One region of the Lysinibacillus sp. GW823-FHT02G10 genome, then DNA from elsewhere that is predicted to be linked to it. Evidence: riboswitches for the same ligand, from Rfam matches in the RefSeq annotation. Region 1 holds a riboswitch; the other holds the start of a gene.

Region 1 (8,691 bases):
GCTCATTACATTAATAAAGAGCATGCTTTTATCATAACATGCTCTTACCATTCTATCATTGGGATTATAGTCTAACCTTAACCTCAGTCCCGTCCTGAGCTTTGACATCGACTAGCACAAGTCCTTTATAATTTTGTAGTTCCTTGATAATCGGCTTTAGCATTTCTTTGTCGATGAGGGGAAAGGTAAAGTCTATTTTCTTTTTATCGAAGTATGCCTTTGTCCACTTATTGGCTTGTTGCTGTATCCATTTAGAAGTTAAAATGGAGAGGACAATGGTTAGCACAGTATAGGGAACAGGGACGGTAAAGCGAACGTCTTTTGCTTTCACTTTTACATGCATCATTCGTCGCCTCTACTCAATGAAGACTGCAACGGAATCCCCGTTTGCTGATTTTATATCTACAATTTGTCCATCTAGTTCATTTTCAATTGCTTCAAGAAGAAGATTGATGTCGATATCTTTTACGTATTTTTCCGATTGCGGAATACTTGCAGCGATGCTGTGTCCTGCCATCAATACGGCTTTGACAAGTTTAATTGGTAAATTTACCGTGACATTATCATTTTCGGTGGATACAACACGGACCTTTAACGTTTTATCTAAATACTTTGTTTTTTCCACAAATTTATTCTCTGATTCTTCTTTCTGTTGTAGCACTTGAATCAGCTCTGATCCTTTATCCGCATCAATTTTGCCCTCTTGAATCATCGTTAAAACTTTTGTAATTTCCTCTTTCATGGTCGTTCCTCCCTATTCATCTTTTAAGAGCTTTATGGCTTCATCTGTTGTGATTTCGCCATTTTCAAGCATGCTTACAATTTTTTTCTCATCTACTTCATTTTTCTTCTTTTGAGCATAGCCAAGGGATGAAATAATATCATTTAGCTTGCCTCGAACTGTTGGATACGAAACCCCCAGTTCCTTTTCAACCTCTTTAATATTTCCTCGGCAGGTTAAAAATACTTCCACAAAATGAAGCTGATCCTGTGATAAGGATGCTAGCTTCGACAATTCAAACTCATTTTCAATGGTCGTGTGACAATGAGAACACTGTAACTTCGTAATTTTTAATGTTTTACTGCAGACAGGACAATTTGTGATTACTTGATAAGCCATAGTGAACTCCTTCCTTTAAGTTAAGCTGATTATATAATAAAGAAATTAAAGATGTAAATAATAAAATTAATAATTTTAATTAAAAAATAAATAAAATTAATATCTTGATTAATTTTATTTATTTTTGTTTCTATATTGCTTTAAAAATTAAGAAAACGCCATTTTTAATTTCTCAAAATGGCGTTTCTGTTTAATTGGGTCTATCCTTCTTTTTTCTTTCCCGCGGGTGTGATGGCAAAATTGCATTGTATAACGCTTGTGAAGCGGGGTGCTGATATTTCCCACCCTTGCCTATCTCCTCCACTAGCTGACCATGCTGCATCACAAGGATGCGATCTGACATAAAACGTGTGGCCTGTAAATCATGTGAAATGAATAGATAAGCAAGCTGTAGCTCTTTTTGAAGTCTTTGCAGTAGCTCTATAATCGTCTTTTGCAAAATCATATCAAGACTACTAATGGCCTCATCTAAAACAATCAGTTTCGGCTTTAATGCAAGAGCTCTAGCAATGTTGACTCGTTGCTGCTGTCCCCCACTTAGCTGTGAGGGATAGTTTTGAGCCATTGCCCACTCTAACTCTACACAGTCTAGTAATTCCCTTACTTTCTGTTGTCGCTCTGCTTTGCTAAAATGCTCGAAATTCAAAAACGGTTCTTCGAGTATTTCGAAAATCGTCTGTTTTGGATTAAATGAATGATAACTATTTTGAAAAACAGCCTGTAAATTTCTTCGTATCATTTTTTTCTCTTTGCTGGGTGCTTCGTATAAATTGACACCTTGAAAGATCAGCTCTCCGTTTGTTGGTCGTTCAATCCCTAAAATAATGCGCCCTAATGTGCTTTTTCCAGAACCACTTTGACCGACGATGCCAAGACATTCTCCTTCCTGAAGTGAAAATGTCACATTCTCTAATACAGGGGCTTCCTGTCCTCGTTTGAATAGAAATGGTCTTTGCGCATAGTATTTCTCAATATTTTTTACTTCTAGTAGCGTCATTTTATCACCTCATAGCATTCTCGCTTGTAAAAGTTTCTTGGTATAGGGATGCTGAGGCGCATCAAAAAAATCAAAAACATTTGCTTGCTCAACGATTTCTCCTTGATACATCACAGCCACATCGTCCGCAAGCTCAGCAATGACACCTAAATCATGCGTGACAAGGAGTATGGTAGCATCTGTTTCTGAGCGAATTTGATTAAATAGTGTTAATACTTGTTTCTGATTGATGGTATCCAGAGCAGTCGTAGGCTCGTCTGCGATGTAGAGGGAGGCCTGTATCGCCATTGACAGAGCAATCATCACTCGCTGTAGCATGCCTCCACTTAACTGGAAAGGATAGTAGGACAAGAGCTGCTCTGGCTGAGGTAAATGAACTTTTTTCAAAGCATCAAGGGCGATCTGTCTCATTTCTTTTTTTGTAAGCTTAAAGTGTGCTTTTAATGTTTCTCGAAAATGACTTTCAATCGTTTGAATATGATCAAATGCAGCGGGTGGGTTTTGCAAAATCATCGAAAGATGTCTGCCACGATAAGCTCTCCATTTAGTAGCTGAAACGTTTAATAAATTTTCTTGCAGATAGAGTACTTCCCCTTGGCTGACATGGGCAAAGGACGGTAATGTTTGCATGATGGCATGGCAAAGCATAGACTTGCCACTGCCACTTTCCCCGATAATTCCTAGGACTCGCCCTTTATAAGCTGTCAGGTTGATAGAGGTTAATATATTTTTCTCCCCTATTTTGACTGTGAGGTCTATCACTTCTAAAACTTTCTCCATAACTTCCCCTTTCCTAGTCAAGCCTTTTTAAACGATTTGCTAATTGATTAAACAATAACACAACAAGGATGATGGCAAGTCCTGGATAAAGCATTAATTCAGGATGCTGTCTCATGTATTGCTTTCCTTCATTGATCATCATGCCCCATTCTGGAATCGGTGCCTGCACCCCAAGTCCGATAAAGGAAAAGCCTGCAATTTCTAAAATCACCTTCCCGATATCTAATGCGACAATCGTGACAATAGATGGCAATAGATTGGGTATATAATGGCGTCTAATTAATTGGATACCTGTAGTGCCCGTTATCCTAGCAGCTTGAACAAAGTCTTTCTCATTGATGCCAATAAACAAACCTCGGATCATTCTTGCATAATAAATAAGCTGTGTGAAAATGAGCGCTATTAAAACATTTTTTAAGCTAGGACCTAATATACCTAACAGCCCAAATGCAAGTACGAGTGTCGGAAAGGCTAATAAAATATCACATAATCGAATAAAAAGAAAATCAATTAATCCTCTTTTCAACGCTACAAAAGCACCCAGTAGGATAGCTAAAACAATAGCGACTAGCTGAATGATGAGCGCTGCACCTAAAGAATAACGAATACCTAAAAGAAGGCGTGACAAGATACACCTTCCTAAATGATCTGTACCTAATGGATAGTCCCAAGACGGGACTGAAAATTTCTTAGCAATATCGACAGCAAAAGGGTCGTGTGGCATTAAAATTGGCGCCAACAGTCCTAATAAGCCAGTAATGACAAGGAGGAATAGACTGATTAATCCTGTTAAGTTGACACTTTTTGTTCGTACAAATTTCATTTTTAATCTCTCCTACCCTTCATCATTAGATGAGGGTCCAATAAACGATGCAATATATCTGTACATAAATTGGCAAGCACATAGATAACCGCAATAATTAACACATAGCATTGTACAACTGGATAATCCCTGTTCATAATGGATTCTATTAAGTACCTGCCGAGTCCGGGCCAGCTAAAAACCTGCTCCACAATCACGGCTCCACCTAAAAGATTGCCAAGGGTCATGCCTAGCAAGGAAGTCAAGGGAATAGCAGCATTTCGCAAAACATGACGGATAAGAATCACGGAGCTTTTTAATCCTCTTAGCCGTGCATATTGAACATATTGCTGCTGTAATTCTTCTAGGATGGTTGAACGGATAAGCTGAACGAATAATCCAATTGTTGGTAACGCCAGTGCGAAGGCGGGTAAAACTAAATGAGCAGGTGTGCCCTTCCCGTTTGTCGGAAAGAGTCCTAATTTTAAGCTAAATAAATAGAGTAATAGGAAACCTAACCAAAAGGCTGGAATCGACACACTCAATATGCTAAAGAATCGTATGATTTTATCGATGATGGTGTGCTTATACAATGCGCTTATTACTCCGAATGGAATACTTAGCCCTAAAATGAGGATAAACGCAGCAATAGCTAATTCAATGGTTGCGGGTAATTTCACGAATAGTTCATGTGCCACAGGTAATTTACTAACAAAAGATGTTCCAAAATCTAGCTGGATTATGCCCTTTCCCCATAGCAAATATTGAAGAAAAAACGACTTGTCCGTTCCCAGTTCCTCACGTAATGCCTGAATGGCTTCCTCTGTTGGCGCAACCCTTGCCAAACGTAGTATGACTTCAGCAGGCTCTACAGGAACAAAACGAATAAATACAAAGGTTAGGATGGAAACGCCTAATAAGACAAAGGGCAATGTTAAAATTCTTTTTAAACAAAAGATCCATGTTGATTCATACATGCTGTCACTTCCTACTCAATCCTATGATAAAGAGAGAGCTGTCTCTGCTAGACACACTCTCTCCTCCACTTTTATTTTTCTTTAGCCATTTGTGCATAAGGTATATCATATTCAGATGCACGTGGTGCAAAATCCTTTAGAGATGGTTGATAAATCACATTATTTGTTTCGTAAGAAATAGGGTAAAAGAGTGCCTGGTCATGAAACATCGTTAAAATATTCGTGTAAAGCTGCACGCGTTCCTGTTCATCTGTTCCTACTAATAATTGGTGAATTTTCGTATCGATTTCTTTGGCGTTTGCTAGGCCTAATTTCGCCTCGTACACACCACTAGCATTTGGTGTAGCTGATTCATTTGCAAAGCTATGTGGATCTGTAGGTGGTCCATTGGTACGCCAGAAATTAATATCCACCTGGTCATCCATCAATTTTTGAAGACCGACCATTACATCTGCCCCTTCTAAATTCAACTGAACGCCAATTTTTGCGAGTTCACCTTGCATTAATTCTGCCATTGGTTTTTGAATTGCATCGGATGCAATGTAAATCAAATCTAAAGACAACAGCTGTCCGTTTTTTGAACGAATTTTTTCACCCTTAGGTAATAACCACCCTGCCTCATCTAGCAATTGTTGGGCTTTTTCTGGATTGTATACAATAGGTGCTAGATCTATATTGGCATAAGGAATCGCATCCCAGAACAATGTGTTCGCTACTTTTTCCGTACCATGTGTAATACTGTCGACCATTTGTTCCTTATTAATAGCATATTGAATGGCTTGACGTACCTTTAGCTCAGATAATGGACCAGATTGTGTATTGAATAGCAGTGCTTTCGTAGATAAAGGCTCAGAGGTAGCAGTTTTGTATTTGCCACTGTCTTTTAAATACGTATAGTTATCTAAACTAATAATGCCACGCCCATAAATTAAATCTAATTCTTCGTTTTCAAATGCTAATGAAATAGATTCTGAGTCAGGAATAATTTTTACTTTTATTTGTTCAACTAGTGGTTTTTCTCCCCAATAGTTTTCATTGCGACTAAATAATGCATATTCGTCCTTTTTGTATTCAGTTAATACCCAAGGGCCTGTTCCAATCGGTGCTTTGATAGAATCTTGCGTCATATCATCCTTTGGGAATCCGTTATCCCCTAAAAAACGGAAAGGTCTGACGAAGGCAAGTTCGTTTAAGACTGGATAATAAGGCTCATCCAATTGCAGACGAATTGTAAAATCATCTACTTTTACAACCTCTTTCATGTGGTTAACCATGCCCATCCAAGAATGCATGTCTCGATTCGCTAAAACGGCGTCAAAGTTACGAATGACATTATCTGCATTAAATGCAGTGCCGTCTGAATATTTCACGTCTTTTCTTAGATGGAAAGTATACGAAGTTTTATCCTCAGAGATGTCCCAGCTTTCGGCGAGCTTAGGCGTAACAGTACCATCATCATTGTATTCCACCAAGGATTCATAAACCATTGCTTGGGCAGTCATTTGATTCGGTAAATATGTATGAGGATTCAATGGACCGACATCTAATGGCCAGCCAATCGTTATTATTTTTTCATCTGTTTGGTTTGCTGAGGTCTTTTCCTTTTCTTCATCCGTGCCTGTACAGCCAGCAAGTAAACTGAACGTCAGGACAAGCAGGAAAGGAAGTAAATACTTTGTCAATCTCATTTTCTGTCTCCTATCTCTATTCGTAGTACAAATACATCTACTTGTTGAAGAAGAGAAGGCATAAAAAAACCTTATTCTAAAAAAGAATAAGGACAGAAAAACCCACGATGAGCAAGTCTCCATCCATCTCCCTATCTTTCGTAGATCATCAATGAATCTTCTTACAAGCAGGCATTCTGGCTCATGAATCATCATTTTGTTTCACCTTCCCAAGTACTCACTCAGTGGTATTTGAAACAAAACTCCTCATTTACAGCTGCGGGACAGCATGGGATTTTCACCCATTTTCCTTTTAATTGAATGAAAGACGATTTCACTCAAACTTGTAATGATTGCTATGAAATTAGTAATAAACATAACATGCTCGCCTGTTCACGTCAATTTTACTTTCTGAAGATAATATATATATCGACGTAAGATAAAAAGACTAGGGATTTACCCTAGTCTTCGTTATTGGAGAGTAGATGTAGTAGATTAAAAATCATTTCGTTAGCTTGATGTAGATTGTTGTACAGCTTGACGCAACGTTTTAGTAGCAGCAACCATATTCGCTAAAGCTGCAACGGTTTCATCTTCTTTTCTCGTTTTTAAGCCACAATCTGGATTCACCCAGAATTGATAACGGTCCAGCACCTGTAGACTATCTTTCATAATAGCGAGCATTTCATCCTCGCTTGGTACACGAGGGCTATGAATATCATAGACGCCTAAGCCAATTCCTTTTTTATAGGTCTGTACTTGTAGTGAGGTAATAAGTTCCCCATGACTTCGTGATGTTTCTATGGAAATCACATCTGCATCTAGTGCGCTAATTGGTTCGATGAAATCATTAAACTCACAGTAACACATATGTGTATGGATTTGTGTTTCATCTTTACACTAGATGTCGCAAGCTTAAAGGAATTGACAGCCCACTCTAAGTAAGCCCCCCATTCCTCCTTTCTAAGCGGTAAACCTTCTCTTAACGCTGGCTCGTCCACTTGAATAATTGATATACCTGCGTTTTCTAGTGCTTCCACCTCTTTACGGAGTGCTAATGCAATTTGATAAGCGACATCTTTACGGGACAAATCATCTCGCACAAAGGACCAATTTAATATTGTTACTGGCCCTGTCAGCATGCCTTTTACAAATCGCTTCGTTAGGCTTTGGGCATAGGCGGATTCTTTTACGGTAATTGGTGAAGCCCATGCAACATCTCCATAAATGATCGGAGGCTTCACACAGCGTGATCCATATGAAACAACCCACGCTTTCTCTGTAAAGGCAAAGCCAGTCAGCTTTTCACCGAAATATTCGACCATATCTGTACGCTCAAATTCACCATGAACAAGTACATCGATATCTAATTCCTCTTGTATGGAGATCCAGCGCTTTGTTTCGTCTTCTAAAAATGTTTCATAGGCTTCATTCGATAATTGTTTCTTTCGCCACGCATTACGATTTCTTTTCACTTCATCTGATTGCGGGAAGCTACCGATTGTAGTTGTTGGAAACAGCGGTAATCCTAAGGCTTGTTGTTGGATCGTTTGTCGCTTCGTAAAATTACTGTGTCGTTCAAAATCTTGCTTTGTCACAGTTTGAACGGCTTGATGAATTAACTTATTTTGGCGGATTGGATGATTTTTTAGAGCCTCAATCGCCTTCATACTTTCTGAAAAATTATGTTGTAAGGAACCATCTTTATCTCGTCTATATTTAGTCAGCCCCGTGATTTCTACGATTTTCTCATCTGCGAAGGCCAGAGACTGCTTTAAAACAGGGTCAAGTTCATTTTCAAGAGAGGTTGTGATTGGAACGTGCTGTAGGTTACTTGATGGTTGAATCCATAGTTCAGCAGCATGACTTAGCTGTTCAATGGCTTGAATTGTCGCATTGACCTCCGCCAGGTTTGAACGCCAAATATCACGGCCATTCACTACCCCTATTCCTAATACTTTATCCTGCGGGAAACCAAATTGACGAAGTGACGCCATATTTCCTTTATAGCCATGAACAAAGTCCAAACCGAATCCTTGAACAGGCAATGTACTTAATGCTTCATAGGCACTTAAAGCTTCGAAATAAGTCTGTAGCATTATTTTAGCCTCAGGAACGGCAGTGGCTAACTGGTCATACATTTCTTTCACCAGCTTTATCTCTGCTGGATCAAGTGTTAAGACGAGGGATGGCTCTTCTAGCTGAATCCAAGTGGCACCTGCATCCACTAATTCTTTTAATACCTGCGTATAGAGTGGTAATAAAGCTAATAAGTACTCAACCTGTGTTAATTTGTTGTAGCCTTTCGTTAACTTATAAAATGTATAGGGACCAATTAGTGTCGGCTT
Region 2 (23,625 bases), on a different contig from region 1:
AAGCTACGGTCATTTTGATATGGAACGGATTTTAAGAGTAATGCGTCCAAGAAAAAACCAAGTAGTAATCAAAGCAACAGGCATGCATGCGGTGGAAGACTATATAATGAGTCGCTATCAAATGTACTTACAAATTTATTTCCATCCTGTTTCACGAAGTGCAGAGGTAATTTTAAATAATATATTAAAAAGAGTAAAACAATTAAGCTTAGCGGGCTATACATTTAAGCATGAGCCTACTCATTTCCTAGCATTTTTCCGAAATGTTATTACATTAGAGGATTATCTTGCGTTAGACGAGAGTATACTTTTTACATATTTTCAGTTATGGATGCAAGAGGAGGATGCCATTCTAAGTGATTTAAGCCGCCGCTTTGTGAATCGTAAGCTATTTCAATACATTGATTTAGACCCTGGAGTAGAGCTCAATAAATATCAAAAACTCCAAGAGCTTTTCAAAAAGGCAGGATTAGACCCCGATTATTATCTTGTACATGATACAACAGCAGATCTGCCATATGATTTTTACAGACCAGGAGAGGAAGAAGTGCGTGTACCAATTTTTTTAGAAATGAAAAATGGTGAGCTACGGGAGCTTTCACGTGAATCCATTATTGTGGATGCTATCTCAGGGCGTATGAAACGAGATCATAAAATCTATTTCCCATTAGATTTCTTAGAGGACGATTCAACAAACTCAACTGTAAAAAAACAAATATTAATGTTATTAAGGAAAGACAATAAATAAATATAAATTTTAAAAATAATAAAGCAGTAAACACGTTCCAATGGGATGTTGTTTACTGCTTTATTATTTTTAGATAATTGTTTAGAAACTGTTAAGTTGAATTAGATATAATTAATCAATAATTTTGAAATGGAGGTGGTGCGAATTGATTGTTGTGATACAAAAGTGCCGTGAAGATATGTGGAAACATATTTGAGTGATTCTAATGACCTATATTAAGATAATGGTTGAGTTTTATTTGAGATGTTTCCATAAAAATTAAAGGAAAGAGAGAGTGACCTATTGTTTGTTCATTCCTTTCCTAAAACTGAAAGGATCAATCTTTGTAGCAAACAGTATCAGGTATCTCTCTAACTAAAAAAGGAGAGAAACATGAAAAAATTAAACATAGCGATTATTATATTGCTACTTGTATTTCAAACAGTACTTTCACCAATTTCAGTGTTTGCCGACGAGAGTCAACCACCTGTGACTCCTTCAAATGAGTCTAGCCAAGACGTTGAAACTAATTTAGGAGACGAGGGTGAGCTCCCAGTAACACCACCAGCTATATCTGAAGAAGATGCAGGAACTAGTTTTGGAGGTGAACCATCAGTAACATCACCAGCTACTCCTGAAGAAGAAACTGGAAATGATAATGGTGATGGTGGAGAAGATACAGGTATCTCAATTGGTGATAAAGATAATGGAATGGTTCCAGAGAACCAAACTAAACCATTAATAGAGCCATTAGAGGCATCTGCATTGCCTCCTACAGATTTAACTAGCTCAGTAAAATTAGATGTTTTTGAATTGAAAATTAATGGTACTGATGTAGTACCACCAGCTTTTACAACAGAGTTAGCACAAAATCAACAAGCAAATGGGAAATTTATTTTCAAGGTTGATTTGCCAAGTGATGTGAAGGCTGGAGATTTTTTCACCTACTCATTGCCAGCCTCATTAATAGATTTTAATAGTGCATTTAATGGACAAAAACCTGCAACCCCTATTTCACCTGCATTTGATTGGCATACTAGTGGAAGTCAGGTAACAGTCACAATAACTGAAGATCCATCTGCTGATATTGCAGGCTCTAATAATGTTGGATTTGAAATGAACTTTACTTCTGGTTTTAATCTGCTTAGCAATAATGTAGAACAGGACTTAGAAATACCTTTAGCAGGTGGTGGAACAGATGTTGTTAAACTGACATTTCTTCCATCTACTAGCAATGAAAAAATGGTAACCAAAAAATCTGGAGAAGTAACCGTTATAAACGGTGAACGTATGATTGATTGGGAAGTATGGGTTAATAAAGCAGGTAAAAATTTAACTAATGCAACAATTATGGATACACCGGGTCCAGGTCATATACTCGTGCCAAATTCTGTTACAGTCGAGACATATGAAGTGGGATTAAATGGTGTAGCAGCAACAGCTACAGGAACACAATTAAACCAAAATTTCGAGGATATTGTACTAGATGGTAGAAATGCATATAAAATTAAATATCAAACGAAAGTGAATTTACCAATTGCTCAGCAAGAGGGAACAAAAGAATTTTCGAATTCAATTAAATTAACTGATCCTACCTATGAAGATTCAGATACTAAAAAAGCATCAACTACGTATGGCAAGGCATTAGAAAAAAGTTTAGATGGCACAAAAACAAGCAATAACTATATATCTTCATGGGAAGTTCGTTACAACTATAATCAAGCAGCGATTGACCAAGCAGATGCTTGGATAGAAGATACGCTACCAACAGGTCATGTCATTGATACAAATACGATTAAAGTATATGCAATGACAGTGAATGATACAGGTACGGCTACTGGAGCAGGCACAGAAATTGATGCGACAGAATATCAAGTAAATCCTATTATAAATAATGGGCGTACAGATGGCTTTAAACTAGAATTTAACAATTCTATTACAAAAGCATATCGCATCACATATGATGCAAAATTGCCAACTGATTTCTATAGTAATAATAAAACAATGATGACAAACTCGGTCATTAGCGGTTCTGGAGCACAAGCAAAAACCGCTACACATACCTTGACAGAAGGAATCTTAACAAAATCCCGTACAGTAGATACAAATAAAAAAGAAATCACATGGACAATTACTGTAAAGGCAGATAATAATACTGCTGATGGAAAAGATATTACTGGTTTAACAATTGCCGATACATTTACAGAGGGATCTCACAATGCACAGCATACACTAGTGGACGCAAATAATGACAGTGTAATAAATGACTCTGATATTACTGTATCGAATATGACAGGGCAAACTATTTCTATTGATGCCAATGGCTTTACATTAACTGGTGGTACAGTGGCTAAGGGACAAACAGCGACAATCACTTATAAAACGGCCTATGAAATTTTGCCAGATGGTTCTGTTCATGAGCAAGGCTATGGCAATAAAGCAATTGCTAGTTGGACAACAGATAAACTGTATAGTGTTGAGAAATTAGCTCACTACAAACCTGAATCAAACTCAGTTAACAACGGCCGGAAACAAGGTAAGTATGACTATGTTGATCAAGTGTTTAACTGGGATATTAAAGTCAATATTAATAAGCAAAACATTAACAATGCAGTGCTTCAAGATATAATTGGTGAAGGGCATGTAATTGTACCAGGTACATTTAAGGTAAAAGAATTTACATTGAATACTACAGATAATGATGAAAATGGTACTGAAGGAGCAGATTTACCAGATAGCTTATATTCTTTAGATATTCCGTCTGATAATAAAAGCTTTACACTTACTTTAGCTAATAATTTAGGGGTTGCGAATAACAAAGTATATATTGTTAAATACCAAACTAAGGACTCTGACAATATCATTGGTATTGAGTCTAGTAACAAAGCAGACAAGAACAAATTATATACAAACACGGCAACCTTTACGACAAATGTGGGTGGAAGTCCTAAAGTTTACAATCTACCTGCAACACCTGTTCCTGTAAACTATGCGAATAAATTAATTGAAAAAGGTAATCCAAGTTTTAACAGCAATCAGACTACAACAGCTCCTGGTAGTAACTCTACTACTGAGCGTTTAACGTGGATGCTAAATGTCAATCGTTCATTATCTACATTAGGCGAAGTCAAAGTTGAGGATGTACCATCAGGGAATCAAATGCTGTTAAAAGAGACAATTCAAGTAAGAAAAAATGCTGTGAATAAGGATACAGGCATCTCTTCTGGTGGAAGTTGGTCAACACCTGCTTCTTTAGGATTTACTGTTACATTTACAGCAAGTGGCGGATTTGAAATTGACTTTGGAGTATTAAATAAAGAAAGCTATCAAATTCAATATCAAACTCTTGTACTTGGTAAAAAAGATGACGCTTTTAGCAATGACGCAAAAATAAATTTTGGTTTTGCAACTGCTGACAACCAAGAGCAAGAAGCGAAATACAGTGGTAGCTTTAGCTTTAGTGCATCAGATGCAGACTTCTCGTTAACAAAAGGAAATTTGAAATTTAATAAGGTAGGCTTAAACACTTTGACGGGTGTTAAAAAACCATTATCAGATATAGAATTTGAATTAGTTAAAATGGTTAAGGGATCACCTTATGTTGTAGCAACAGCGATTTCAGATCAAGATGGTAATGTAGTATTTGAAAATGTTAACTATGCAAACTATATTCTTAAAGAAAAAGAAGCAAAATTAGGCTATGATCTTATGTCAGACTTTCCAATTAAATTAAATGAAGATACTGACACTGCATTGGCTAAAAATGCTACTAAAGTTATTGAATTAGTAAATAATGAGCAATTTGATGCTACAAATGCCTGTCCAGCATTCACATTAACAGTGAAAGATATTGATGGTAATGCTATTGCTAATAAAAATATTAAATTAATTGATAGCAACGGCAATGCAAAATACACGGGCACAACAAATGCTGCGGGGCAAGTATCAGATATTAAGCGACCTGGTACAGGTGGTAAAGAAGTCCAAGCAGGCGTGTATACATTAGTGGACGAAAATGACATTCCTTTAGGTACTGTTACCGTTAAATATGGTACTGGAGAATGTCAAGATACAGTCCAACCTACAAATTCATGTCCTAACTTTAAAATTACTGTAAAAAATGAGAATGGAAATCCACGTCCAAATGTATCAGTTACACTTAAAGATCTAAGTAATACTGTTATAGCTACTGGCACAACAAATAGTGATGGTCAATTCATCATTGATAAAACAACTCCAGCAGGAAAATATAAGCTATATGAGGGTACCCAGTATTTAGGTGAAGTAAATGTTACGTATCACAATGATAATTGCCAAAGTGAAGTACAGTTAGCACCAAAATGTGAAACGTTTGAATTAACTGTCTATGATGTTGATGGTAATTTAGTTGCAGATGGTACTTCAGTAACGGTTAAAAATAAAGATACAGGTAACATTATAGCTACAAAAACTACAAAAGACGGTGTAATTGAATTAAGTGATTTAGAGCCAGGTGTTTACACAGTTGTAGTTGATGGAGAAGAAATTGATGAGTTTGAAAGCAATATCGATTGTAAAGCGAGCGTTCAACCAACACCAAAATGTGAAAACTTCACAGTAATAATCAAAGATAATACTGGCATCATCAAGCCAGGTAACGATGTCATTATTAAAGATAAATCTGGAAAAGTAATCTCAACAAATAAGGATAAAGATGGAAATTTAACATTTGTATCTAAAACAACTCCTGCGGGTAAATATGATGTATATGATAAAAATATTTACTTAGGTGAGATAGAAGTTTCTTATGCGAGTGTTCCTTGTGAAATTACATTATCAATTGCACCAGTTTGTCCAGCCTTTACATTGACAATTAACAATATGTTTGGTCAACCACGTGTAGGCGTAAAAGTAACAATAACAGGTGAAGATGGTATACAGGTTGAAGATAATGGTTCAACAGAGTTTATAACAGATAGTAAGGGTCAAATTACGATCAATAATTCAATTATTAAGCCAGGTAAGTATATTGTAAGGGAGAATGGTAAGACAATTATTGGTACAGTTATCGTGGGTAATACATGCGAGGCTAAAATTCAGCCAAGTCTACCAGTAACACCTCCTACAACTAATCCAGGAAATCCAGATCCAGACCCAGAAAAACCAGTGGATCCGAACAAACCGAATCCCGATCCAGAGAAACCAGTGGATCCGAACAAACCGAATCCAGATCCAGAGAAACCAGTGGATCCCAACAAACCAAATCCAGATCCAGAGAAACCAGTGGATCCGAACAAACCAAATCCAGATCCAGAAAAACCGGTGGATCCGAACAAACCAAATCCAGATCCAGAAAAACCGGTGGATCCGAATAAACCAAATCCAGATCCAGAGAATCCTGTAGAACCAAACAAACCAAATACAGATTCAAATAATTCGGCCAATCCTGGAAAAACTGAGGGATCTAAACCTTCTGTTCAAGGTGTCATTGATCAAGGGAAAAACTTACCGCCTTATAATCCAACTAAAGCTACAAAAGATACATTAGATGCTTATAAGGATTTCTTGAATAAATATAGTCAATTAACTAAAGAGGAACAGGAAGCTGTTGCAGAATCACTTGATATTAACAAAATTAAATCGGATGCAAAACGATTAGAAGCTCAATTAAAAGCACAAGGTAAATTACCTCAGACAGATGGTGCCGATCAAACAGCACTAATGCTGATTGGAGTAGCACTTATTCTTGGTGCATTATACTTCTTACGTCGCCGCAACGCTGAAGTTAAATAATTACTTAAAAGAAGAAGCCCCTAAGACTCTTAAATCTTAGGGGCTTCACCTATTTCTAAAATGCTTCTGATAGCTTTTCAGGTGCTTTATCAAATGGATATTGTTGAACAAAATCAGCTTGTATGGCAAGACGCTTTGATCCATTATCAGCACATGTAATGAGTGTTAAAACAGTTTTATTTGGAATATCATCGATTACATAAATATCTGTTGCCGCAATGACTTTCTTAGAAGCTAAATGATATTCATAAATATTGGTTAAATCCGTTACATAGACTGTATCTCCTATACTTGCTTTATATAGAGGACTAAATAAGATATCCTTTTCTTCAAAATAATGTCCTGCTAAGGCGTAATTTCCCTGCCCGAGGCTTTGATTTGGCTTCATGGTACCTGCCCCTACGGCAAGTGCAGCATTTCCAACACCTTTGACAATCGGAAGTTGCATGTCAACACTTGGTATGGCGATACTACCAATTATGGGCATTTTATTGGCCTTTGTTTGAGCCTTTAATACCTCCGCTATGGACAGCGATTGTACATCCTCAAATACATAATCTGCATTAACCTGATTATTCTTTTCAATCTCTTCTACACTGATTTCAGTAGTATTTAATTGATGGCTTAAATGGGCAATGATCGCATTTTGAATGGGGCTGATAAATACAAGTATTAGGCCAAGGACGAGCATAGTGATGAGCAATATTATCTTCAGTTTATTCATGTCGTAGATCACATCCTTGTTTTTGAAATAGAAGGTTTTATTCCAGCAAAAGATGGTTAACTTATGACCATTTCAAAAAAATGGATAGAGCGTTAAGATGCTTGCTCTATCCAACTTACTATTATTTGTCGCTAAAACGAACGCCTGCAACGCCGTAATGGTTTTTAGACATTTCTTCAATAAAAACTGTTACATTTTCTGCAGGTGCATTAACTGTGCGAGATACTGCTTCTGTTACTTCTTTTACAAGAGCACGTTTTTGTTCCTCTGTACGACCTTCAAGCATTTTCACTGTTACGTATGGCATAATATTGCCTCCTTTATAGAATAATGTTGTATAGTTAGTTTATAAGAAAGTATAAACTTCTTACTTGCGTTGAGGCATATACGCAATGGCGAAAATAGTGATTGTTTCGATAAAATATGCGTTGATATGCTTTCCTTTATAATAGCAGAATGGAGGATATTTAAGTATGACAAATGAAGAAAAACCAAAACAAAAAATGGGTTTTACCATTATAAAAAACGATCCAACAGATGGACATAAAGGGTTTGGTATCGGTTCACTTTCATTAGAGAATGTATCGCCTGTAATAGTGGACGTAGAAGAGGGGACGGCTTCTGTTGAAATTGGTGCCATGCATGCAAGAAGTGACGTAGAGCGTGGTATTAAATTTACAATGGACCGTGCTGATTCAGAGGGCGGGAAACCGTATTGGCTCGTGTGGGTGACGATAGACCATAAAGAAAATGGGCCATATTATGCAGGGGTTACAGCCTGTGAGATGGTTGTAAATCGTGAAAAACGACGTGGCTATAAAATTCTAGCTGATCATGTAAATAAAATGGATAAATCCATGAAACGTCATATTATTGTAGAGCATATGGATGCACCGTCTAAAAAAGTGTTAGCTTCTTTCCTTAAGCAACTTAATCCAGAATTGTGGGAACGTAGTGAGGAGCAATTGCGTCAAGACTTATTTGTCGAATAGACTCGTAATGATTGAACAATCTGTGACATTTTGCAATCGCTTTCGATATTAGGTTGAAAGTGTGTTTGAAACAAAGTACACTTGATGCAGAGCTTACATTTTAGTAAGCTAGGACACTTGGTATCGCGAATGTGATGAGCGCTATGCGGCATTTGAACAACCCAAACCCAAGCCAAATGCCCCATGATGCTCATACTTCGCGGACCATAAAAAAGAAAAGCTTTCTGTTCCCACGGACACGTCTCCGGGGAAGAGAAAGCTTTTCTTATTTTTAGTATATCAGTTACTTTGTCGAGAGCCTTCATAGCTAAAAACGTATTAGGATTAAAAAGGTTTCCGAAATTATTTTGTTTTTTAGTCCTTAAATATAGAGAATGGTAGCATATTCCAAAATTCTCCCCATGTATTACTGTCGAGAATATCGAAGTTTGTACATTTTTCAGTAGGTACATCCTTTGACTCTACATAGACTAGACGTTGTTTAGGACAAGCGTCAGTCGCTAATTTACCTGTTTCAATATCAATGACAACGCCCTCTACACCTTTAGGTTTTTTGAAATCCTCATTTTTTGTACCTTTGTTGACAGTTTCCATAAAGTCAATCCAGATTTGCTTTGTTGCAGCAGTATCTTCCTTCGTGGTAAGGTTTTTACCCTGATCATAGCCATTCCATACACCAGCAGTTAGTTTTGGAGTAAAACCAATTAACCATTGATCACTATTCGTAGAACCTGATTTAGCAGCATATGTGTGTGTCATACGTGAACGAATACTGATTCCTGTAGCGGGTGAATAGTCACTGAAAACAGGATCAAAAATACCTGTCATCATTTCTGTTAAGATGTATGCATTTTCTTTAGAAATGGCTGTTTCAGCTTTGCTTGCTACATCTTTGTTTTCATAAATAACATCTCCATGTGCATTTTTAATGGATACAATGGTTGTTGGTGTTGTTTGCTGTCCTTGCGACGCCAAAATATTATATGCATTTGTCATTTCGTATAATGTCGTTTCAATCGTTCCTAGTGCAATGGATAAATTATCCTTCGCACCAATTCCTACATTAAAACGGTTTGCCATATCATGAAACTCTTTGAAGCCAATGTCCTCTAAGGTTTTTACTGCGTAAATATTATCTGAGATAGCAATAGCTTGTGCCATTGTCATATCATGATCTGCAAATTGACCGTTGACGTTTTTAGGTGCATAAGTGCCACGCCCATTATCATACGTAAAAGTTGTTTCACCAACATCTAAAAAAGTTAGTGGCGTGTAACCATTTTCTAGCGCCGCTGCATATAAGATCGGCTTAATAGTAGAGCCTGGTTGACGTTTGGCTTGTGTAACTCGGTTAAATGAGCTTACTGAATAATCACGACCACCGACTAGTGCAGTGACAGCTCCTGTTTTAGATTCCATACTTACAAAAGCAGATTGCAGATCATTGGCAGGCATATTTTTGGCTACTGCTTCTTCAGCTGCTTTTTGATGCTCCAGATTAAGCGTTGTTTGAATCGTCCAGCCACCTTCACTAATATCAAGGTTTTTTGATTTTAAGATTTCACTGGCTTCTTGCCAAGCCACATCCAAGAAATAAGGGGCAACAGATTTGGTTGCAACCCAGCTATCATTTTTTAAGACGAGCTGTTCATTTTCAGCACGCGTTTTTTCTTCTTGTGTAATGGCACCTTGGTCTGCCATAAGTTTTAAAATAACGTGTTGACGATTGGTAGCCTTATCTAAATTGGCAATTGGTGAGTAAATACTTGGTCCTTTTGGTACGCCTGTTAGCATTGCTGCTTCAGCAAGCGTTAAATCACTGGCAGATTTTCCAAAATAAAAACGACTTGCAGCTTCTACTCCATACATGCCATGACCGTAATATACCGTATTCAAATAGCCCTCTAGTATTTCGTCCTTGTCATAAAAAACTTCTAATCTATAAGCATACAGGGCTTCGTTTAATTTACGTGTCCAAGACTTTTCATGGGATAGATAAAGGTTACGAGCATATTGTTGCGTAATGGTACTAGCTCCTTGAACCTTACCACCAGCCTTAATGTCCACTAAAATGGCACCAGCAATACGTGAATAGTCGAAACCGCCATGTTGATAGAAATCTTTATCTTCAACAGCAACAACTGCTTCCTTTAAATAAGGTGACATCTCATCGAGGCCGACCCAATATCGTCGTTGATTTGTAAAGTGATCCCCAATTTGGTTCTCATTTTCATCTAAGAAAATAGAAGCCTTTGGTACGGTTAAAGGCGGTGCACCAGCCACTTGAACATAGATGCGGAGTGCGACAAACGCTACGACAATTGCAGATGTAAAGGCCACGAATAACGTAAGGCTTTTGCGTGTGCGCTTTACACGTTGTTGCTTTCGATGATAGCTTTTTCGTTTCATCCGACTTCACCTCGTTTTCTCACAACTTCGAACTTAGCTTTAGTATGTGTTCGAACATTCATCTTTAATCGAAATTCTAACTAAAAACTATTGCACTTTATTCAAAAACATCTATACTTTTTTTGTACTACTTGAAATGCTGGCATTCGACAAAAAAATCGCACCTTGTAGATTTTAATCGAAATTTGCTAGACGTTCCAATAATGTATACGAGGATAAAAGGATACAGGTTTCATTACAATCCTGTAAGCCATAATAGAAGAAGACAAAAAATGATGATTAATTATATGGAGGGCTAGCAATGAGATTTGATGAAGCTTATTCAGGAAATGTTTTTATAAAAAGTCATCCTACATATGACGACGCACAGGCAGTAATTTATGGTATGCCAATGGATTGGACAGTAAGTTACCGTCCAGGATCACGTTTCGGTCCACAGCGTATCCGTGAGGTATCCATTGGTCTTGAAGAGTACAGTCCATATCTAGATCGTGAGCTTGAGGAAGTAAAGTACTTTGATGCAGGGGATATTCCACTACCATTCGGTAATGCACAGCGTTCTTTAGATGAAATTGAGAAATTTATAGAGAAATTATTAGCAGATGGCAAGATTCCTGTCGGCATGGGTGGCGAGCATCTAGTGTCTTGGCCAGTAATGAAGGCTGTATCAGCTAAATATGATGATCTTGCTATTATTCACTTTGATGCACATACGGATTTACGTGTGGAATATGAGGGAGAGCCACTTTCGCACTCCACACCAATCCGTAAAATTGCGGAACATATAGGACCAAAAAATGTCTATTCATTTGGTATCCGTTCAGGTATGAAAGAGGAATTTGAATGGGCAAAGGAAAACGGCATGCATATTTCAAAATTTGAAGTACTTGAACCGTTAAAAGAGGTCCTACCAACACTAGCTGGACGCAATGTGTATGTAACAATTGATATCGATGTTTTAGATCCAGCACACGCACCAGGCACTGGTACAGTAGACTGTGGTGGTATTACTTCGAAAGAATTACTCGCTTCCATCCATGCTATTGCAGCAAGTGGTGTAAATGTAGTAGGTTTCGACCTAGTTGAAGTAGCACCGATCTACGATTCTTCAGAAATGACAGCAAACACAGCTTCAAAATTATTACGGGAAATGATTTTAGGCTGGGTAAAATAAATAAGATTGGTTGAATGGGGTTTAGCTATGAGCTAGCCCCATTTTATATTTTTGAAATGAAGAATGAGCCTTAGCATAAAATTGAAACTTATTTTACTTTGTAGCGTAGATAAGTTAGGTAAAATGTATGTTTCTTCAATTTTAATAAAGGGAGGAGGAGTATTATGATTTGGTCACTTCTCATGAATGATTTATTCATTTTTGTCAGTACAATGGAATACTTTTGGCTATTAGCATCTTTGGTTTTAACTGTATTAAGTGTTCATTTGCATCTGTATCTCGTCAATAAAATAACCGTTCAAGATGTGAAAGACGAGGAGTTTGAAGTTGACTATACTATCACGAATACTTGGACTCCACCTATGCTAACGTGGTTTGTTCTATGTATTAGAATATCCGAAGACAATGAGGAAGAAAGTGTATCTCCTAGTTTGATTTAAACTTTAAAACTAGGAGGACAACCATTGTTAACATTTTTAGCACAACCTATTATTACCCTCATTCATTTCATCCATTCTTTTACAGGTAGCTACGCACTTAGTGTCATTGGTATTACGATTGCAGTCAGATTAATTCTTATGCCGTTATTTATTCGATCGGCAAAACACCAAAAGCACTCAAAAGAATTAATGACTACCATTAAGCCTGAATTAGATGCGCTTACAGATAAATATAAGAATAGTCAAAGCGAATCTGAAAAAAGAATGGTACAGCAACAAATCCAAGAGCTAACTTCAGATTCATTGAAAAGCTCTTTACTAGGTTGTTTACCAATCATTATTCAATTACCGATATTATTTTCACTGTACTACGCGATTAAGCTAGATTCAGTGATTGCCAGTGAAAATTTCCTTTGGATGAATTTAGGGACGATTGATATTGGGGTTTCGATGATTGCTTGTTTGATTTATTTCATTCAAAGTTGTATAGCCCTAGAGAAAAGTCAACCATTAAATATGAAGATAATGGTATTTATTAATCCTCTCATGATCCTCATTTTTAGTCTGTTCAATCCAGCGATTATCCCGATCTATTGGACTGTTAGTGCTTTATTGTTAATAGTTCAACAATTGATTATAAGAAAATGGTATAGATAAAATGAAATCCTCTCTTTCCGTTATGGAAGGAGAGGGTTTTTATTTTCTCGAATAAACTTGTTGAGGAGCTTTACATCACTTCTATCTTGAAAAACCATAAGTATTCATCCTATAATAAAAAGGTTATAGTAAAAGACTAAAAAGGGGCATCCGTTATGGCGAACGAAGTAAGATCGCATGTGAACATAAAGCTCATTTCTACCATTCGTCCAAGTGATGGGGAGTCCGAAAGTTATGAAATGTGGCTCAAAGGGCAGCTACTTGAAAAGGCAGGAAGCTTGTATTTGAAATATGATGAGGTGCAGGAGGATAAAATCGTCCGCACAACGATGAAGTTAGGTCATGAGAAGGCACTAATTATGCGTGCTGGAGCGGTTAATATGCGATTACCGCTGAACATAATCGAACAACAAAAAGGGCATTATGAAAGTGAGTTCGGTTCTATGCCCCTCGTGATTGATACGAAAAATATGACGTTTACAAAACTGGCAACAAGCGGAGATTTCCATGTACAGTACGATTTACTAATGGGTGGGCAATCCGTTGGCAACTATACATTAGATATTACATTTACGGAGGTACAATGATGAACGCAGTAGAACAAGTACAACAGGCTATTAAAGCAGCGATCGTGCAGGCTGTTGAAAAAGCTGGTCTAGTTGAGGCTGGCACAGAATTATCGATTCACCTAGAAACACCAAAGGATAAAGCAAATGGTGACTATGCAACAAACATTGCGATGCAATTAACGAAGTTAGCTAAAAAGCCACCACGTGCTATCGCCGAAGCTATTTTAGAAAATCTTGATCCATCAGGCACTGATATTGAAAAGATTGATATTGCTGGCCCAGGCTTCATGAATATCACAGTGCGTAAAGATTTCCTAACAGAGGTAGTGACACAGGTGCTTGAGCAAGGTACGGACTATGGCCGCTCAAATGCAGGTGCTGGGGAAAAGATTCAAGTGGAGTTCGTTTCAGCAAATCCTACTGGAGATCTTCACCTAGGTCATGCTCGTGGCGCTTCTGTTGGTGATTCCTTATGTAATGTGTTGGATATGGCTGGTTACAGTGTCTCTCGTGAATATTATATTAATGATGCAGGTAATCAAATTAATAACTTAGCTTATTCATTAGAAGCTCGTTATAAACAAGCATTAGGAATGGAAGCTGAAATGCCAGAAGACGGCTATCATGGGCAAGATATTATTGATATTGCGGGTAAATTAGCAAAAGAGCATGGGGATGCAATTTTAGCAAAATCAGATGATGAGCGTTTTGCCTTCTTCCGTCAGCACGGTTTAGCTTTAGAATTAGATAAATTAAAAACAGACCTAGCAAACTTCCGTGTAAATTTTGATGTCTGGTATTCTGAAACGTCTCTATATGAAAACGGGAAAATCGAAGTAGCTTTAGATAAATTAAAAGCTAATGGACATGTGTTTGAAGAGGATGGTGCTACTTGGTTCCGCTCTACAACATTTGGTGATGATAAAGATCGTGTGCTAATTAAAAATGATGGGTCATTCACGTATTTAACACCAGATATTGCTTATCACGAAGACAAAATTGTCCGTGGCTTCGATAAATTAATCAATATTTGGGGAGCTGATCATCACGGATATATTCCACGTATGAAAGCAGCGATTCAAGCACTTGGTTATGATCGAGATACGTTAGAAGTGGAAGTTATTCAAATGGTTCAGCTTTATAAAAACGGTGAAAAATTCAAGATGTCTAAGCGTACAGGGAATGCAGTAACTATGCGTGAGCTTGTAGAAGAGGTTGGTCTTGACGCAGTTCGTTACTTCTTTGTAAAAACAGCTGGCGATTCTCATATGGACTTTGATCTTGACCTTGCAGTATCACAATCTAATGAAAACCCTGTGTACTATGCACAATATGCGCATGCACGTATTTCATCTATTTTACGTTCAGCAAATGAACAAGGCTTTGCTACTACAACAGAACATCTCAATTTATTAACAGCAGAAAAGGAAATTGATTTACTGAAAAAGATTGGTGATTTCCCGAAAGTGGTAGCGGAAGCAGCGAAACACCGCACACCGCACCGTATCGCAAACTATATTCAAGAAACAGCAGCTGCATTCCACAGCTTCTATAATGCAGAAAAAGTATTAGATGCTTCAAATAAAGAGTTAACAGAGGCTCGTTTAGCATTAATTACGGCTGTCCGCACAACAATTGCGAACGCATTACGTTTAATCGGCGTATCTGCACCTGAAAAAATGTAATTAAACTTTAGGCTCCTAACATGAAAAGTGTTAGGGGCTTTTTTTAATGGATAGAAGGCTGAATATGAGAGATAAAGTTCCGAATGTGTTGGATAGAAAGACAAAAGAAACGGATAAACCGTGGGAAATTAGCTGTCCCAAACTTTATTTTTCTGTTAATTCCGAAAATTTTGTTGAAGTTTACGTTAACGTCAATGGTATACTGTTGCCAATTAGGAAAGGGGAGATGGTTTTGAAGACGATTCAGGAGGTAGCAAAGGAGTTTAATGTGTCTACGCGGACAATACGTTATTATGAGGAACTTGGGCTTCTTTGCCCCCATCGTTCATCTACCAACCAACGAACCTTTTCCAAAAAAGAATTGGCGAAACTCAAGCTTATTTTCAGAGGCAAGCGGTACGGATTTTCTTTAGAGGAAATCAAAGAGATGGTTTTACTATTTGATTTTGATCGCTCAGGAATTCAGCAATTAGAGCGAACGGTTGAATACGGGGAACAAAAAATTCAAGAGATTGACAGTAAAATAGCTGAGCTGACGCAGATGAAGCATGAGTTACAACAAATGCATGGCATGTTTAGCGAAAAATTAGCGACTTTAAAGGGAGAGATGCAAGATGAATAGTTCCAATTTATTAGCACGTAATGCCCGTAAGTATCCGAAAAATGAAGCCGTTATTTGTCATGGCAGAAGAGTAACCTACCAAGATTTAGATAAGCAGGTGACATGTTTTAGTAATGCTTTACTAGAGCAGGGAGTAAAGCAGGGGGATAAGGTTTTAATTTTTATGCCAAACGTTTTAGAGTTTGTTGTCAGTTACTTTGCTATTCAGCGTATTGGAGCGATCGTTGTGCCAGTCAATGCGAAGTTTACATTGCAAGAAGTAGAGTACGTGGCGCAGCATGCCGAGGCGAAGGCAATTGTCGTACATGAGGCTATTTTTGCAGCAGTTGAACAGCTAGCCGGTATTCCGTTAAAAATTAAAACAGGTCAAGAAAAAGTGGGATGGCATCAGTATGAATCAATGCTTCAAAATGCTAGTACACAAACAATTGATTGTCAGTTACAAGAGGATGACCCTTCCACGATTTTATATACATCTGGCACGACAGGAAAACCAAAGGGTGTGTTATTTAGCTACCGTAATATTTTAACAGTGGCGCAAATGATAGCTGTTGAAATGGAGGTAAAGCCTGAGAGCCGTATTTTGCTTATGATGCCATTAACACACTCTGCACCATTACATTTATTTTTAATGGCGGGTGTATTGGTAGGCTCAACAAATGTATTAACACCAACTTTTACACCCGATTTATTCATTGATTCCATTGAAAAGGAGAAAACAACACATTTCTTTGGTGCACCTGTTGCTTATTTATTAACGGCACAACTGCCAAGGCTACATTCGGCAGATTTGTCTTCTATGAAATGGTGGGTCTATGGTGGGGCACCGTTATCTCAAAGTGAGGTTCGGTTCATTCAGCAGGCATTCCGCACAAATAATTTGACTTGTGTATATGGATTAACAGAGGCAGGTCCAAGTGGCTCATTATTATTTGGCAAGGAGCATGAAGCAAAGGCAGGAAGTATTGGTCAGCGGGCGCCACTTGGTACAGAGTTGCGTATTGTGAATGACAGTGGAGAAGATGTAAATGTAGGCGAAGTGGGGGAAATTGTCTTGTTGGGTGAGGGCAACATGCTTGGCTACTATAAGGATGAAGTAGCTACTAATGAAGCCTTTATTGATGGTTGGTTAAAAACCGGAGATCTAGCTCGCAAGGATGAAGATGGTTTTATTTGGATCGTAGATCGTAAAAAGGATGTCATTATTTCGGGAGGTGTCAACATTTATCCGAAAGAAATTGAAGATTGTTTATTGAGCTTTGAAGGTATATTCGAGGTTGCGGTAATTGGTGTACCACATCCGCAATGGGGGGAAACTGTAAAGGCGGTGTATTCTGCTAAACAAGACATCCATGAGGAAGCTTTGAAAGCTTATTTAGAGGAGCATCTTGCAAAGTTTAAAATACCACGTATTTTTGAAAAAGTAGAAGCGCTACCACGCAATGCATCAGGCAAAATATTAAAACAAAATTTAAAGGGGCAAGAGGTGAGATAGCATGAAAGTATTACAACAAGAAGCAATGCGTACTACGAACTTTTTTACTGAAGATGACACGCTTCAAAAAATAGTGGAAATGATGTTAGATAAAGAGTTTTTATCCTATGCCCAACGAGAGTTAACAGATTTTGGTGAGCTATGTGCAGGTGATATTGATGCGAGGGCAAAGCATACAGATCGACAGGGTGAGCCTCGCCTTCAAAGATATGATGCCTATGGTGAAGAGATATCAGAGGTTTGGGTTAATGATGGCTATAAAAAAACGATTGAAGAGACATATAATACTGGGATTGTAGGTTATGTACACAAGCATATTCCGCAGCTAGGACACAAGGGGAATTATGTTTATAGCTTTGCACAAGGTTATTTGCTATCACATGCAGAGCCCGGTTTTTATTGTCCAGTAACATTGACAATGGCAACTGCCTATCTATTAGATCATTATGCAGATGAAGAGGTAAAGCAGCGTTTTTTACCACATGTGTGTGCAACAGGTGACACAGATTTATATGAAGGTGCGACCTTTTTAACAGAACGTCAAGGGGGCTCTGACGTAGGTGCAAATGTGGTGGAGGCGAGAAAGGATGGCACTGCTTATCGTCTATATGGTGAAAAATATTTTGCATCCAATGCGGGCATGTGTGGTGTAGCGATGGTATTAGCACGACTAGAAGGTGCGCCAGCAGGTTCCAAAGGCTTAACATTGTTTGCAGTTCCTTGGCGCAAAGAAGATGGAACAACAAATCATTTACGTATTCGCCGACTGAAAGATAAGCTAGGCGTTCGGGCAGTTCCCTCTGGTGAGGTAGAATTTGATGGTGCACTTGCCTATGTTGTAGGGGAGCAAAATAAAGGGATTTATTATATGCTAGAAGCACTAAATCTCTCTAGAATTTGTAATGCAGTCGCTTCAATTGGTATTATGCGTCGCGGCTTCTTAGAGGCAAAACATTATGTAAGCAATCGACATGCATTTGGCAAGCCCTTAACACAGTACCCTATGATTCAGGATACTTTAGGGAAATTTGCAGCTAAGTTGCACGTGGAAGTAGCGACAGTTTTTGATCTTATCCAATTATACGATAAAGTGACAAGTGGACAGGGAACTCAGCAAGATCTTATTATGAATCGTTTATATATTGCCATTATGAAAAAGGAAACAGCAGAGCAAGCTGTTCATTATGCTAGTGAGGCAATTGAATTACACGGAGGTAATGGCTATATAGAAGACTTTGTAACGCCCCGCTTATTAAGAGACGCCCAAGTGTTAACGGTGTGGGAGGGTACGGCTAATATTTTGGCCTTAGAACTCATTCGTTTAGTAGATAAGTTTCATGCTCATGAACTGTTTGTACAGGAGATGGAGGAACGATTAGACAAATTAGCTGACAGCTCACTAGTACAAATCGTTAAAGAACAATTGGCGAATATGTCTGTGAAACTGCAAATTTTTAGCGCTTTAGACGAGGCAACGAAAACTTTTGAATCTAAGGGTATGGCGGAAAAAATGGCTCACCTTTATGAAAGTGTCATAGCGGTTGAGTGGGCACATAAATTTGGTGGGAAATATGAAAAACTAGCGGACGTTTATTTAGAACAGACATGGTCATTAAGAGAAATGGGTGCTCAAATGAAAACAGTCCAATACTTTTCTGAAATTGTATAATGGCCGGGGAGTCGTCTTGAATGGAGGCGACTTTTTTCATTTTCATGTATAATGAAATCAACTGAATATTATAAAGGTTCTTTACTTAAGTAAAGTGAAAAGGGAAATCGGTGTAATTCCGATGCGGTCCCGCCACTGTAAGTGTGAGTTTTTTCAAATGATGCCACTGAAGATTTCGGGAAGGCTTGAAAAATCGCAAGTAGCACTAGCCAGGAGACCTGCCTTTATAACGACATGACAACCTACGAGGATAGGGTGGTGGATTTTGTATCAGTTTTTTTGGTGCGATTTTGCCCCCTCATCGATCAAAGATGAGGGGTTTTATTTTGATGTAGAATAAAGCGAAATGTCGCACGGATCAACGAAGGAGGATTCACATGAAGAAATTTTGGAAAATAGGATTATCAGCATTTTTAGCAGTAGGCTTGCTAGCTGCTTGTGGGCAGGAAGCAAAAGATAACAAGCCATCTAACGAGCAGCAAACACAGCAAGAAACAGCACAGGTGGATGAAGCAACATTCCCAATGACGATAACAGATGCCCTTGGTAAGGACATTACACTTGAAGCACCTCCTGAGAAAATTGTTTCACTTATTCCAAGTAATACTGAAATCCTTTTTGGACTAGGTTTAAATGATGAAATAGTTGGTGTTACGGACAACGACGATTATCCGCCAGAGGCAGCTGAGAAGGATAAGGTTGGCGGTATGGAATACGATATTGAAAAAATTATTGCCTTAAAACCAGATATCGTTTTTTCACACGAATCTAGCATGTCTCTTTCAGAAGAGGCTATTGCACAGCTTGAATCAGCAGGTTTGAAAGTATTTGTTGTAAAAAATGCACAAGACTTTAATGAAACATATACAACAATTGAGCAACTTGGACGTGCTACAGGGAAATTACCAGAGGCAGAAAAAATTGTCGCTAATATGAAGGCAAAAGTAGAAGAAGTTTTGTCTAAAGTCAAGGATGTTGAACCCAAAAAAGTGTTAGTTGAAGCATCAGATGAGCCAGATATTTATACAGCTGGCAATGGTACATTTATGAACGCGATGCTTGAAATGATCAATGCAGAGAATGTAGCTGTAGATGGCGATAATTGGTATAAAATTGATGCAGAACAAATTATCGCAAAAAATCCAGATGTCATCGTGGTGACATATCATTATGTACCAGATATTTTAACGAAAATACCAAAACGTGCGGGCTTTGATACGATTAATGCCGTAAAAAATAATGCGATTGTGCAGGTAGATGAAAGTACGACAAGTCGTCAAGGGCCACGTTTAGCTGAAGGTCTAGAAGAATTAGCAAAAGCAATCTATCCTGAGGTATTTAAGTGAAAAAAATAGCACTAGCCTATACATTAACATGTACGCTTCTTCTTATTAGCATCTGGTGTGGCGTAGCGATAGGCTCGGTTCATATTCCATTAGAAGTATTGTGGAATAAGGCGGTTGATGAAACAGCCGCCAATATCTTTTGGAAAATTCGTTTGCCTCGCGTGTTATTAGCGGGACTAGTAGGCGCATCTCTAGCTATTGCTGGAGCAGCTTTCCAAGGTTTATTAAAAAATCCATTAGCAGATCCATATACACTAGGGGTTTCATCAGGGGCTTCTGTTGGTGCTGTTTTAACGATCTTTTTTAGTATTTCTATACCTGTTGTCGGTTTGTATGCGCTGCCAATCTTCAGTATGATTGGTGCTATCATTACGATGGTAGTTGTTATGAGCTTTGCTAGACTCGTAGACCGCTCATTAAAAATGGAAACGTTGATATTAACAGGTGTTATTTTTAGTTCTTTTTTAGGTTCCCTTATTTCATTAATGATTGCCTTATCTGGTGAAGAATTACGTCAGGTAATAGGCTGGCTACTTGGTTCTGTTTCGATGCGTGGTTGGCCATATGTCCAAATGATCATTCCTTTTGTGATTGTTGGTTCAATTATGCTATGGACACAAAGACGAGAATTAAATGTCTTGTTGTATGGTGAAGAGCGAGCAAAACATTTAGGTGTTAATGTAAAGCGCAGTAAATATTTGATATTAGCAGGTGGCTCCATGTTAACTGGAGCGGCTGTAGCGGTTTCTGGCACAATTGGCTTTGTAGGATTAGTGGTGCCGCATATGACAAGGATGATTTGGGGTTCTGATCATCGCCACTTATTACCATTATCTTTTTTCAATGGTGCAACATTACTCATTATTTGCGACTTAGTAGCACGAACAATCATTGTGCCAAGAGAGCTACCAATTGGTGTTATTACGGCATTTATTGGAGCACCTGTTTTCTCCTATATTTTTTATAAGCAGCGAAGAAGCAAGGGGGTACGGGCATGATTGTTGTTGAACATCTATCAGGTGGCTATGAAGATGTACCAATCGTCAGGGACATTAGTTTTACTGTTGAAAAAGGAAAAATTCTTGGCATTCTAGGGCCGAATGGTAGCGGGAAATCCACATTATTAAAAGTAATGAGTGGTATTTTACCAGCTACTGCTGGAACCGTCTCGATTGATGGACAAAATATTCTTTCTTATAATGCTCGTGCTTTGGCGAAAAAAATGGCTGTATTACCACAGCTTCATGCAAATGCTTTCTCGAACAGTGTGAGAGAGGCAGTTTCACTGGGGCGCTACCCGCATCAAACAGGCTTTTTCTCGAGTTGGTCTGCACAAGATGAGAAGGCAGTTCAACATGCAATGCTTCAAACAGGTGTAAAGCGATATGAGCATACACCGATGGAATTTTTATCTGGCGGTGAACAACAAAGAGTTTTTGTTGCACAGGCATTAGCTCAAACAGCTGAAATCTTACTGCTGGATGAACCAACGAATCATCTTGATATTGCACACCAACGTCAAATTTTAGATATGGTTCGGAAGGAAGCCATGGAGTGTGGTTTAACAGTCGTTATGGTACTACACGATATGAATTTAGCCTCTCTTTATTGTGATGAATTATTGCTGATGGAAAGCGGACAAATGAGAGCACTTGGTGCACCACATGAAGTATTAATTGCCTCCCAAATTGAAGAAGTTTATCAAGCACGGGTGACTACATATGCTCACCCTGAAATACCAAAACCCCAAATTACAATAATGCCCGCAGCTACAGACTATCAGCAGCGAGCTGTCATCAAAAAAGAGCACTTTACGATAACTGAACAATATATCCAACTTCAATCAGAGCTTCCTCTGAAGACCGTATCTTCTGCAGTTCATAACCCAGGTATTGGCTGGCATAATTGCTTATTAAATCGCTCAGTTCCTGGTGATTATGTCATTAGCGATGTGAAAAGAGAAGTTAAAGAATTTTTGAAAAGGGAAAATTTTTCATCTACAAATACTGTTGTTATGCTTACAGCAGTATCAACAGCTCTAGTGGCCATCAATGAATTTTCAGCACCTTTTGGCAGTATAATCGTAGCTGTAACAGCTGGCGTAGGCAATGCAGTTGATGTATCTCGAGTACACGAAAGACAAGATGATCCATATATTGGTACTATTAATACATGGGTTATCGTTAATGGTTGTTTATCGGAAGAGGCATTTTTTCAGGCATTGATGACAGCAACTGAGGCAAAAACAAAGGCGTTGCAATCAGAAAATATTCGTGATGAGCGGAGTGGAACAATTGCAACAGGTACTGCTACAGATAGTCTGTTAATTGCTGCAACTCAAAAAGGAGAAGAAATGCTGTATGGTGGCCCAATTACGGAAGTTGGTAAAATGATTGCAAAGGGTGTCTATGAAACAACAGTTCAGGCGATTAGGAATTATAAAAACCAGTTTTAGGAGATGAGAGAAATGAAGCTTTACACGAAAACAGGCGATACGGGGAAAACAAGTCTTATTGGAGGACGGGTTGATAAAGATAGTTTACGTGTGGAAACATATGGGGCAATTGATGAATTAAATTCCTTTATTGGGAAGGCCGTAAGTGAATTAGATCAAGCGCTTTTCAAGGATATTTTAACAGACCTAGAGACAATTCAGCATGAGTTGTTCGATGCTGGTGGAGACCTTGCTAATGTGATGAAAGAACGTCATTATAAATTAACAGAGCAACCGATTGAAGTACTTGAAGCTCGTATAGATGCTTTATCAGACGAAGCGCCACCTTTACAACGTTTTATTTTACCAGGAGGTGCACCAGCAGCGGCAACTTTACACATTGCACGCACGGTTGCACGCCGAGCAGAGCGTGAAATGGTGACACTTATGAAAGAAGTTGAAGATGTACCAAAGGTTGTACAAAAATATTTAAATCGCTTATCGGATTATTTATTTGCAGCTGCACGTGTTGTAAATGCTCGCTTAAACGTAGCAGATGTTGAATATATTCGCAGTGGGAATGTTTTTAAAAAATAAAGTTTGATTTAAAAAATGTTTTTGTACAAAAAATGAATTTCCAGATGTTAAGCTACGGGGCGGTATAGGTTTGTATGCAATTTAGCAGATGTTCAAAAGTCTACTGAATATGCGACATCCCCCTAAGTATAATAGTTAAGGAAAGTAAAAATTGCTACTTTGAAAAAATTCAGGGTGGCTTTTTTTCTTGTAAAATGTAAGAATATAAAATTATCAGAAATATTTCCGTTTTATGTTGACTGAATGCTCACTCATTTATTAGAATAGGAATATAATGATAAAGTGAAGTACATTTCTGTTTGAACTAGCAAAT

What was found. A riboswitch is a leader RNA that binds a small molecule or an ion and turns the genes downstream of it on or off. The one in region 1 is predicted to bind cobalamin.
Region 2: linked by a shared signal. The riboswitch ahead of AC1RFD_RS16105 (ABC transporter substrate-binding protein) and the one ahead of nikA (nickel ABC transporter substrate-binding protein) in region 1 are both predicted to bind cobalamin.

What each region holds. Positions count from the first base shown of each region.
Region 1 is NZ_JBXAJI010000001.1:1,225,413-1,234,103, reverse strand. Features, by position in the region: gene AC1RFD_RS06425 (hypothetical protein) at 65-346, opposite strand; gene AC1RFD_RS06420 (SHOCT-like domain-containing protein) at 356-742, opposite strand; gene AC1RFD_RS06415 (DUF2089 domain-containing protein) at 755-1,120, opposite strand; gene AC1RFD_RS06410 (ABC transporter ATP-binding protein) at 1,311-2,117, opposite strand; gene AC1RFD_RS06405 (ABC transporter ATP-binding protein) at 2,127-2,897, opposite strand; gene AC1RFD_RS06400 (ABC transporter permease subunit) at 2,911-3,720, opposite strand; gene nikB (nickel ABC transporter permease) at 3,723-4,676, opposite strand; gene nikA (nickel ABC transporter substrate-binding protein) at 4,748-6,364, opposite strand; cobalamin riboswitch at 6,514-6,706, opposite strand; gene AC1RFD_RS06385 (hypothetical protein) at 6,854-7,213, opposite strand; gene metE (5-methyltetrahydropteroyltriglutamate--homocysteine S-methyltransferase) at 7,165-8,691, opposite strand, start outside.
Region 2 is NZ_JBXAJI010000005.1:101,012-124,636, reverse strand. Features, by position in the region: gene AC1RFD_RS16175 (HD domain-containing protein) at 1-748, shown strand, start outside; gene AC1RFD_RS16170 (collagen binding domain-containing protein) at 1,121-6,499, shown strand; gene AC1RFD_RS16165 (class A sortase) at 6,555-7,223, opposite strand; gene thmT (2-hydroxymuconate tautomerase) at 7,345-7,530, opposite strand; gene AC1RFD_RS16155 (YwhD family protein) at 7,697-8,215, shown strand; gene AC1RFD_RS16150 (transglycosylase domain-containing protein) at 8,570-10,624, opposite strand; gene speB (agmatinase) at 10,926-11,798, shown strand; gene AC1RFD_RS16140 (hypothetical protein) at 11,963-12,238, shown strand; gene yidC (membrane protein insertase YidC) at 12,263-12,895, shown strand; gene AC1RFD_RS16130 (YwiB family protein) at 13,051-13,482, shown strand; gene argS (arginine--tRNA ligase) at 13,482-15,149, shown strand; gene AC1RFD_RS16120 (MerR family transcriptional regulator) at 15,382-15,771, shown strand; gene AC1RFD_RS16115 (class I adenylate-forming enzyme family protein) at 15,764-17,266, shown strand; gene AC1RFD_RS16110 (acyl-CoA dehydrogenase family protein) at 17,268-18,935, shown strand; cobalamin riboswitch at 18,993-19,175, shown strand; gene AC1RFD_RS16105 (ABC transporter substrate-binding protein) at 19,313-20,281, shown strand; gene AC1RFD_RS16100 (FecCD family ABC transporter permease) at 20,278-21,279, shown strand; gene AC1RFD_RS16095 (adenosylcobinamide amidohydrolase) at 21,276-22,736, shown strand; gene AC1RFD_RS16090 (cob(I)yrinic acid a,c-diamide adenosyltransferase) at 22,749-23,312, shown strand.